Regions from separate parts of the Roseateles amylovorans genome, predicted to be linked through region 4. Evidence: riboswitches for the same ligand, from Rfam matches in the RefSeq annotation. Region 4 holds a riboswitch; each other region holds the start of a gene.
The links. A riboswitch is a leader RNA that binds a small molecule or an ion and turns the genes downstream of it on or off. The one in region 4 is predicted to bind cobalamin.
Positions count from the first base shown of each region.

Region 1: it holds a riboswitch for cobalamin, as region 4 does, so the genes downstream of both, N4261_RS03990 (energy-coupling factor ABC transporter permease) here and N4261_RS12975 (TonB-dependent receptor domain-containing protein) in region 4, are expected to answer to the same signal.
Region 2: it holds a riboswitch for cobalamin, as region 4 does, so the genes downstream of both, N4261_RS21655 (TonB-dependent receptor) here and N4261_RS12975 (TonB-dependent receptor domain-containing protein) in region 4, are expected to answer to the same signal.
Region 3: it holds a riboswitch for cobalamin, as region 4 does, so the genes downstream of both, N4261_RS25485 (TonB-dependent receptor) here and N4261_RS12975 (TonB-dependent receptor domain-containing protein) in region 4, are expected to answer to the same signal.

Region 1 is NZ_CP104562.2:899,164-901,357, reverse strand. Features, by position in the region: cobalamin riboswitch at 514-720, shown strand; gene N4261_RS03990 (energy-coupling factor ABC transporter permease) at 850-1,530, shown strand; gene N4261_RS03985 (energy-coupling factor ABC transporter substrate-binding protein) at 1,527-1,913, shown strand; gene cbiQ (cobalt ECF transporter T component CbiQ) at 1,903-2,194, shown strand, end outside.
Region 2 is NZ_CP104562.2:5,233,873-5,236,066, forward strand. Features, by position in the region: gene N4261_RS21655 (TonB-dependent receptor) at 1-982, opposite strand, end outside; cobalamin riboswitch at 1,103-1,352, opposite strand; gene N4261_RS21660 (hypothetical protein) at 1,431-1,922, opposite strand; gene N4261_RS21665 (hypothetical protein) at 1,990-2,194, opposite strand, start outside.
Region 3 is NZ_CP104562.2:6,164,462-6,166,655, reverse strand. Features, by position in the region: gene N4261_RS25485 (TonB-dependent receptor) at 1-1,137, opposite strand, end outside; cobalamin riboswitch at 1,255-1,510, opposite strand; gene N4261_RS25480 (DUF4394 domain-containing protein) at 1,707-2,194, shown strand, end outside.
Region 4 is NZ_CP104562.2:3,095,281-3,097,474, forward strand. Features, by position in the region: gene N4261_RS12975 (TonB-dependent receptor domain-containing protein) at 1-977, opposite strand, end outside; cobalamin riboswitch at 1,058-1,304, opposite strand; gene N4261_RS12980 (HU family DNA-binding protein) at 1,764-2,039, shown strand.

The DNA.
Region 1 (2,194 bases), 2.2 Mb from region 4:
GAGCTCCTTTGCGTGCAGCGATGACGGTCTCGCCGTCGGCTCAGTGGCGCGACAGGCGAGGATCACGCCAGGAACCGATGCGGCGGACCGAAGGCCGGCATGCGAGGTCCGACGAGCGGCGCATGCGACAGGCCTCGGCAGGCCGAAGGGGCTGCAGGCGGGCACTGACGACGAGAGGACGAGACCAGTCCCCGCCGGCGACTTCATTCACAGACGGCGGGCCTGGTCGAGGGGCGCCGCCTGGACGAGCCTGGCGTGGCAATGGGGCCGGGCGAACCGGCCGGAGATGCCGGGGATGTAGAGACAAGCCCGGCGGCGTGAGACCTGCACCGCGACGTGATTCGAACGATCAGCGAGTAGTGCGAGGGCGATCAAGGGTCGGTGTGACACACCGTCTCATGGCGTCTTGATCGGCGAGAGAGGCGACACCTTAATCGCCATGCGGGCCTGGGGTCAACCCGAACGGGCGCATGACGCCCAACGAGGCCGCCACCACCCCACCTCGATGCGGTTAACATGCGCTCCGCCTTGGGTGCGTTCCGTCCTGCCGGACGAAACGTTAAACGGGAAACCGGTGACGCTGTGATCCACAGCCATTCCGGTGCAGCCCCCGCTGCTGTAAGCCAGACGACCCTGCAACCAGCCACTGTGATCCGTCACGGGAAGGCGCAGGGAAGGACGATGGCGAGCCAGAATACCGGCCCGATGGCGAGTGTCAGCACCATTCCCCGGGGCGAGGGAAGCCGCTGTCGGCGCCGCGTGGCCAGCTCCTGGCCGTCTCCGTGCTGATGTCGCGTCAATAGCCCTGTCGATTGGTGGTGAGTTCAACCATTCGACGGGAGGTATCGAATGCACATCATGGAGGGCTTCCTGCCTTTCACGCATGCGCTGGCATGGACGGCAGCGTCCGCGCCCTTTCTGGCCTGGGGCCTGCACTCGGTGAGCCGCACCCTGCGGTCGCATCCGGAGCAACGCATGCTCTTGGGCGTCAGCGCCGCCTTTGCGTTCCTGCTGTCCGCACTCAAACTGCCGTCGGTGACCGGCAGTTGCTCGCATCCGACCGGCGTCGGTCTGGGCGCCTTGCTGTTCGGTCCTGCGGCCATGGTGCCGGTCGGCTTCGTGGTGCTGCTGTTCCAGGCGCTGCTGCTCGCGCATGGCGGCCTGACCACGCTGGGCGCGAACGTGTTCTCAATGGCCATCGTCGGTCCCTTCGTCGCCTATGGCGTGTTCCGCCTGGGCTGCGCACTGGGTCTGACGCGCAGCATGGCGGTGTTCCTCGCAGCCTGCCTGGGCGATTTGTCCACCTATGTGACGACCTCCGTGCAACTGGCGCTGGCCTTCCCGGATCCGGTGGGCGGCGTGCTGCTGTCGTTCGAGAAATTCGGCGGCATCTTCGCGTTCACCCAGGTGCCGCTGGCCATCACCGAAGGGCTGCTGACGGTGCTCGTGGTCAATGCGATGGCGCAGTTCAATGCGAACGAACTCCGCCTGATGCCGGTGCTGGCCCATCCGCGGAGGACCACGCCATGAGCCGCCGCACCTGGCTGCTGCTGACCGCCGTGGTCCTGCTGACCGCCCTGCCGCTGATCTGGGTGGGATCGCCCCCCCCGGATGCCTCCGGCGCACCGGGCGAGCTGTTCCAAGGCGCCGATGCCCGCGCGCAGCAGGCCATCACCCAAATCGCACCGGATTACCAGCCGTGGTTCAGCCCGGTGCTGGAACCGTCCAGTGGCGAGATCGCATCGTTGCTGTTTGCCTTGCAGGCGGCCTTGGGCGCCGGCGTGATCGGCTATTGGCTCGGTGTGTCGAAAGCCCGTGCGGCGATGGCCCCCAAGGACGCGACGCCGCCCGACGCGCATGCCGTGCCAGCGCCGTCGTCGAACGACACACGGGCAGACCGCAGTGATCATTGAGCGGCTGGCGTATGCCAGCCCTTGGCGCGCGGTGGCCCCATCGGCCAAGGCGATCTTCGCCGGCGGTGCCATGGCGGCTGCCTGGCTGGCACCGTCGCCGTGGATGGCGGCGGGCTTGGCGGCGCTCGTGGCCACCGTCACCGTGGCGGGAGCACGCATTCCGCTGCGCGACTATCTGCGCGTGGCCATGGCGCCGATGGGCTTCCTGATGCTGTCCTGCCTGACGATGCTGGTGACCGTGAACCCGTCGCCGGGCGCGCCCACCTGGCGGCTGGCCACCG
Region 2 (2,194 bases), 2.1 Mb from region 4:
CGCGGCTGTGCGCGCCATCCACATCGCGGGACCACTCGCCCGACAGACTGGTGCGCCGGGTGCGGCCTCCGTCGGTGGGGTCGATCGCATCAAAGCGGTCGAAGGGCCTCCCCTGCCAGGTGCCGGCGTCGATCAATCGCTGCGGCACCTGGTCGGTCGAGGTCCAGTGGGCACGGTAGTCGATCAGGCTGAGTTGCCAGCGGTCCACGCCTCGGGTGTTCGACAGGGTCAGCAGCAGGTTGCGACGGTCCAGGCCTTCGGGAACCGACCAAGGGCCATCGTTGCGCATCAGCTCAGCGGCGCCCAGCAATTGCAGGCTGCCGCTGAGCTCGGTGGAACCGGCCACCACGCCACGGCGATAAGCGCCCTCACCCAGGGTCACCGCCACAAAAGGCGCATCCAGGGCCCGCCGGTAAACCATGTCGGCGGAGCCGGCCGCGGCAAAGTTGCCGTTGGGCGCGAAGTAGGGCCCTTTGCGGTAATCGATGCGATCAACCAGCTCCGGGATCAGGAAGTTCAGGTCGGCGTACCCCTGTCCATGCGCATTGCTGGGGATGTTCACCGGCACGCCGTCGAGCGTGGTGGCGAAGTCAGTGCCATGGTCCAGATTGAAGCCGCGCAGGAAGTACTGGTTGGCTTTGCCGTCACCGCTGTGCTGGGTCACGATGAGGCCGGGCACGAATTCCAGCACCTCGCCAGGACGCAACGCAGGCCGGCTCTTGAGCAGCTCGGCGCGGATGCGGCCCTGCGACGCGGCATCGGTGCTGCCGACGCCGTTGTCATAGTGGCGGCCGTGGACTTCGACCGCATCGAGTTTTCGTTCGGGTGCGGCCACCACGTCAGCGGCGGGCTCGACGATGTCGGGCGCGGCCCAGGCGCCCGCGCTGCACCACAGCAACGCGGCGGCGGCACTGCATCGCAGGCCATGGGTCGTTCGCAGGGGGTGGCGCTCTGGCAGGGTGACAGGGGATGGGCGGGTCATTCGAAGCTCTCCATCGGCCTGCGTCCCCGCAGGCCTGTTCGGTGGAGGAAGCCGATGGAATGACACGCGCAGGCGAAACCACGCGAGCGCGCAGCGTCGACGGCGCGCCGCACCCCGCGGCTTCCGAGGCAGTCGAAGGCCGGTATCCGGGCTCGCGGCGTCTGCGGGCTGCCAAGGGCAATCCGACAGGGCGCACTCGCCTTCCCATGCCCGAGGGGCACAGTGGCTGTCGGCATAGAAGCCGACTTGAGCACGCTTTCAACCGCTGACCGTTGCGGGGGCAGCACAGGCTTTGCGTCGTGGGACGCGCACCTGTTTCCCGTTTAACCCGACCGCATCGCGGCCAGGCACCTTGGACTGTGGGGAGGCCGCTCAGCGAATCCTGCTGCCGGCGGCCGGGCGCGATTCTACGAGGAGACGATCGGCCAATGAAATCGGGCCCGCGCGATCACCTGGGCGGCTGCTGAAACTCGCCTTCCACCCACGCGGCCGCGCTGGTGTCGGTCAACCGGAAGCTGGCTGCCACACGCACCTGGGCGAGGGTCTCGCCCTGCTCGTTGCGCGCGCTCAGCGTGGCGTAGGGGTTGTCCTCGTCCGGGACGATGTCCAACAGCACCTGGATGCGCCCGGCCGGCGTGTCCACCTTGACGCTCTTGTGCAGCTTCGCGTGCAGTTGCTGCTCATGGCGACGCAGCACTTCGGAGGCCGTCTTCACCAGCGTGTGAAAGGCGGCTGCATCCAGCGGCTTGGGGTTCTTCTTGTCGCGCCCCATGGTCCAGGGGCCCACCAGCGCAGGCTCGGACTCGCCGACCAGGGTCATGGCCACGGCCCAGCCCTCGTCGTCTTCGTTCTTGATCACCTGCGCCGTCCAGCGCTCATCACGCCACAGCCGCGGCTCCTGAATGATGGTGACCTCGTCGTCGGAAAAATTCGTACTCATGCGACCGAAGGTATCACGGCGATCCGACTCGGCGTGCGGTGCCACCGCACTGCGCGTCAGCGATCGCTCAGCCTGCGACCGATCCCGCCAGTCCGCGCGCGGCGGATGCCGTGGCAGCGAGCGCCTCAGCGTACAAATCGAACACGAGCGGCTGCGGAGCGAACACCTCCGCCCACTCAATGCCGTTGTTGCGCGGCAGGCAGACGATGACATGACGGCCCTCGGCAAGCCGCTTGCTCGTGAAGCTGAGCGCGCCGGGTGTGTGGCCCGCA
Region 3 (2,194 bases), 3.1 Mb from region 4:
GCTGTCGAGGTGATAGAGCTGGTTGCGCAGCTGCACCGTGTCGGTCGGTGTCCATTGGGCGTCCAGCCGGGTCCAACGGTCGCGGTACTTGATCGCGGCATCCTCGGCGTTGTAGTTCTGGTGCCTGGTGCGATCGTCCAGCCGACCGTTGATCAGCGGCACGCCGAAATACGTCTGCGGCTGTTGATGGCCTTCGTCCCGGGACAGCGTGAGGTTGAGCGAGGGTGAGAGGTCCAGACGCAGCGCGCCGCCGACGGCCAGGCTTTCGGCATCGCCCCGGGCCATGAAACCGTCGGTCTTGCGGTGGCTGATGTCCACGCGGTAGGACCAGCGCTCATCGAGCGCGCCGCCGCTGCCGTAGGCGAGTTGGCGGGTGTGGTCGGCCCCGAGCGCGAGGCGGGCTTCCTGCCGAATCGGCGTGCGGGTCGGCTTCTTGGGCACCAGGTTGATGGCCGCGCCGATGGCGCCTTCGCCATAGATCACCGAGGCGGCGCCGCGCAGGACCTCGATGCGATCGGTGGACCAGGGGTCGAAGGGGAAGGTGATCGTGCCCGCCGCCACGTAGAGCCGGGTGCCATCGAACAGCTGCATCACCGAGCCATGGCCATTGAAGCCGCGCGCGCCCATGGACGTGCCCCCGTTGCCCGGCGCAGCGGACATCGAGAGACCGGTGGCGCGGCTGGCCGCCTCCAGCACGGTGAGGTCGCCGCGTTCGCGGATCGTGTCGCCGCTCAGCAGCTCGATGCTCGCGGGGGTCTCGAGCGGGGTTAGGCCCAAGCGGCTGGCGGTCGTCGGCGTGGTGAGGGTGGGCTTGGCCTCGGTCTTGCCGCTGATGCGCACCTCGGGCAGCGTGCTGGAGCCGGCGGCCCCGGGCGTGATGGCCACCGCTGCTGTCGTGGTGGCGGTAGTTGTGGCTGTGGTTGTGGCTGTAGCTGTGGCTGTGGCTGTGGCTGTGGCCGTCGCCGTCGCCGTCGCCATGACGGTTGGCGGATCCTGCGCGCTGGCCAGGCCGGTCAGGCCCAGGCCAGCCACCGTGCAGGCGATGGCCAGCGGGCTGGGGGCAAGGGCGGGTGCGGTGTGGCCGTGGCCGCAGGCGCGGCGGATGGTCGTGGTGAATCCACGAGCGAGGCGGGTCATGGGTGGGCTCCATCGGCCCGCGTCCCCGCAGGCCATTGCTGTGAATGGAGGCCGACGGGGCGAGCACGGACGACGCCGCACAGGCGTGCGACGCCGACGGCGCACCGCACCCCGCGGCTTCCGGAGCAGTTGCAGGCCGGTATCCGGGCTCGCGGCGTGTTTCGGAATGCGGTGGGCGCATCCCGGAACCGAGTCCTCGCCTTCCCATGCCCTGAGGGACACAGTGACCGTCGACGTGCGGACGCCGACATGAGGACTCTTGAACCGCTGACCGTTGCGGGGGCAGCACAGGCCTTGCATCGCAGGGATGCGCACCTGTTTCCCGTTTAACCCAGCCGTGAGACGGCCGGGCACCTTCAACTGATGATCTGCCGACGACACAGGGCCGTGCAGCGGCGGCGATTCTAGGGGAGTCTGCGCGCGGCCAAGCAGAGTGCGCAGTTTTCCTCATCCTCCCCCGCACGCACGCGATGGACGGGTGAGGGACGTGACAAGCGCATTCGCAAGCGCGAGGATCGTGTTCCCACTCATGCTGTCAGGGAGAGGTTATGGCGAATCGAGTCTTGCCCATGTGGCCACGGGGGCCGCTGCTCGGCATTGCGGCCGTGCTGTCGGCCTGTTCGACGACGATGGAGGCGCCGCTCGGTCCTCCAGCCAAGGAAGTGGCGGTGGCCGTCACCGCTGCCAATGAGCTGATCCAGTTCAATGCGGGGCAGCCGCAAAAGGTCCTGTGGACCAAGCCGCTGCAGGGTCTGTCCTCCGGCGAGCGCCTGCTGGGCATCGACTACCGGGTGGCCCGCGGCCAGTTGTATGGCCTGGGAAGCACCGGCCAGCTCTATCGCATCCATACCGGCACCGGGCAGACCGAAAAAATCGGCACGCCGGTGGCCCTGCCCTCCGACGGAGCGACGGAATGGGGCGTTGATTTCAATCCCACGGTCGACCGCATTCGTGTGGTCAATGACGCCGGCGTGAACATGCGGCTGCATCCGGACACCGGGGCGGTGGTGGATTCGAACCCGGACCAGCCGGGCGTGCAACTGGACGGCCGACTGGT
Region 4 (2,194 bases):
CAGCTGATCTGGTCGCGATCGGTCTTGAAACGGTCGACGAGTTGGCCGCCGGAGGACAGATCGTCGGTGCTCTTGGCCACTTGCAGCTGCGTGGTCCAGAGCAGCGACAACTGGCCCCGGTAGTCGGCGGTGACCGTGCGCGTGGTCAGGCGGTTGCGGAAGTCCGCCGACGGATCCACGCTAAAGTCCGGCCGGTAATCGGCACCGTCGTACTGCGCATTCAGTTTGCTCTGGATGAAGGAGACACCCACATGGTGGCCTTCGGCCGGTGTGAAGCCCAGGCGCGCGCTGCCGACGGTGCGGCCATAACCGTCCTTGTCCGGGTTGTAGTTGCCGAACTGGTCGTTGGGTCGGATGGCGGTCCGGCCGTGGCTGGTCTCGCGACTGAGTCCGGCCGCATAGTCGAAGCCGCCTTGTGCGCCGCTGAGGCCGAAGCTGCCTTCACGGGAGCGGTCCTCGCCGACGGCGGCATAGCCCGTGACATTGAACGCGCCCTGGCCCTTCCTGGTGAAGACCTGGATCACGCCGCCGACCGCATCGGCGCCGTACAGGCCGGACGCCGGACCGCGCAGCACTTCGATGCGGTCGATCTGCGACAGGCTCATCGCCTCCAGCGCGGTCTGCCCCAGCGTGGCCGAGCCGACCCGAACCCCGTCGATCAACACCACGGTGCTGTTGCTGCTGGCGCCACGCACGAAATAGCCGGTCGTCTGGCCGGGTCCGCCGTTGCGCAGCAACTGGACACCGGCGTAGCGCTGCAGCACATCGGCCAGGCTGGCGGTGCCGCTGTCGCGCAGGGTGGCGGTGTCGATCAGCACCACGTCGGCGATGGCGTCGCGCAGGGGTTGCGCTTCACGCGTGCCGGTGACCACCACCGGATCGATGCGGGTCTGCGCGAAGGCAGTGGGCAGGGCAGGGGCCGTGATCAGGACGAGCAGGGCAGCGTTCGCGGTGGCGCGAAGATGGAAGGAGGACATGGGTACGGCGGTACATCAAACGGCAGGACGGCCGCTTCCCCGCGGCCGCATGCGACAAGGACCTGGCCGCGCCAAGGCGCGGGCGGTCCGCCTGTTGGCCGGTATCCGGGCTGTCGGAAGATGAACCCGTGTTGCCTTCCCGGACGGATCGTCCAGTGGTCTCAGACACGTGCCGCAGGCGATGACGCACATCACCCGCCTTCCGCTTACCGTTGCGGGGGCAGCTCAGGTGGGGGTCGAGGCCATGCCTGGCGCGACCCTTCCTGATTCCCGTTGAACTGCGCCGGCGGAGGGCCGGGCGCGAGCACCAACGGCGCGGATCATATCGGGTTCGCCGAGGCGCCCGTGCGGGCTTGCCAGCCCTGTCGGCCGGGTTGCCTAGCACTTCAAGGCGCTCAAGGCCATTGGGGACGGACGCCGCAAGCGCTGGAAACGGCACGGCTGTGCGGGTCGCGCCCGGCCGACAGCACCGGAAGCAGGCGGGGAACGCCCTCGGGCGGCGCGGAGCGTCTACAGTTCGGGGCCCGGGCGCCTGGCGGACGCTGCCCCGGATCGGTTCCGGCTCCGGCCCGATCGATCCGGGGACGACAGGTCTGACAATGCCTGTCCTGCGGCCTGTGCTTCAGGGCACCGGGCCTCGGACTTGCCAAGCCGCGGACGCTGCCCGGCGCGACAGCCGCTCTTCGGAACGCTGGCGCCGTCGCACCTCGAAACCGGGCCCTCTGCGGTCCGGCCCCATAATCGCGACCCCCGGCAACGGGATCCTGATACCTAGATGGAAATCTGATGAACAAAAGTGAACTGATCGAAAGCATCGCCACCAAGAGCGGCGTGACCCGCGCAGTGGCCGCCTCCACCCTGGACGCGACCCTGGAGACCATCACCGAGGCGCTGGCCGCCGGCGATTCGATCGCCCTGGTGGGCTTCGGCACCTTCAAGGTCGGCGATCGCGCTGCCCGCACCGGCAAGAACCCGGCCACCGGCGAAGTGCTGGAAATCCCGGCGTCCAAGGCCGCCAAGTTCACCGCCGGCAAGGCGCTGAAGGATGCGGTGAACAAGTAAGCCGCTTGCGGTCGAGCGGCGCCCGGCGCCTCGCCCTGCGGCGAGCGCAGCCGGTGTCGCCCGCTCCAGCAATGAAAAAAACGCCCGACGCTGCGAAGCGCCGGGCGTTTTTTCATGGGCCTCGGTCATGGACATGACCGCCACCCAAGCCACCA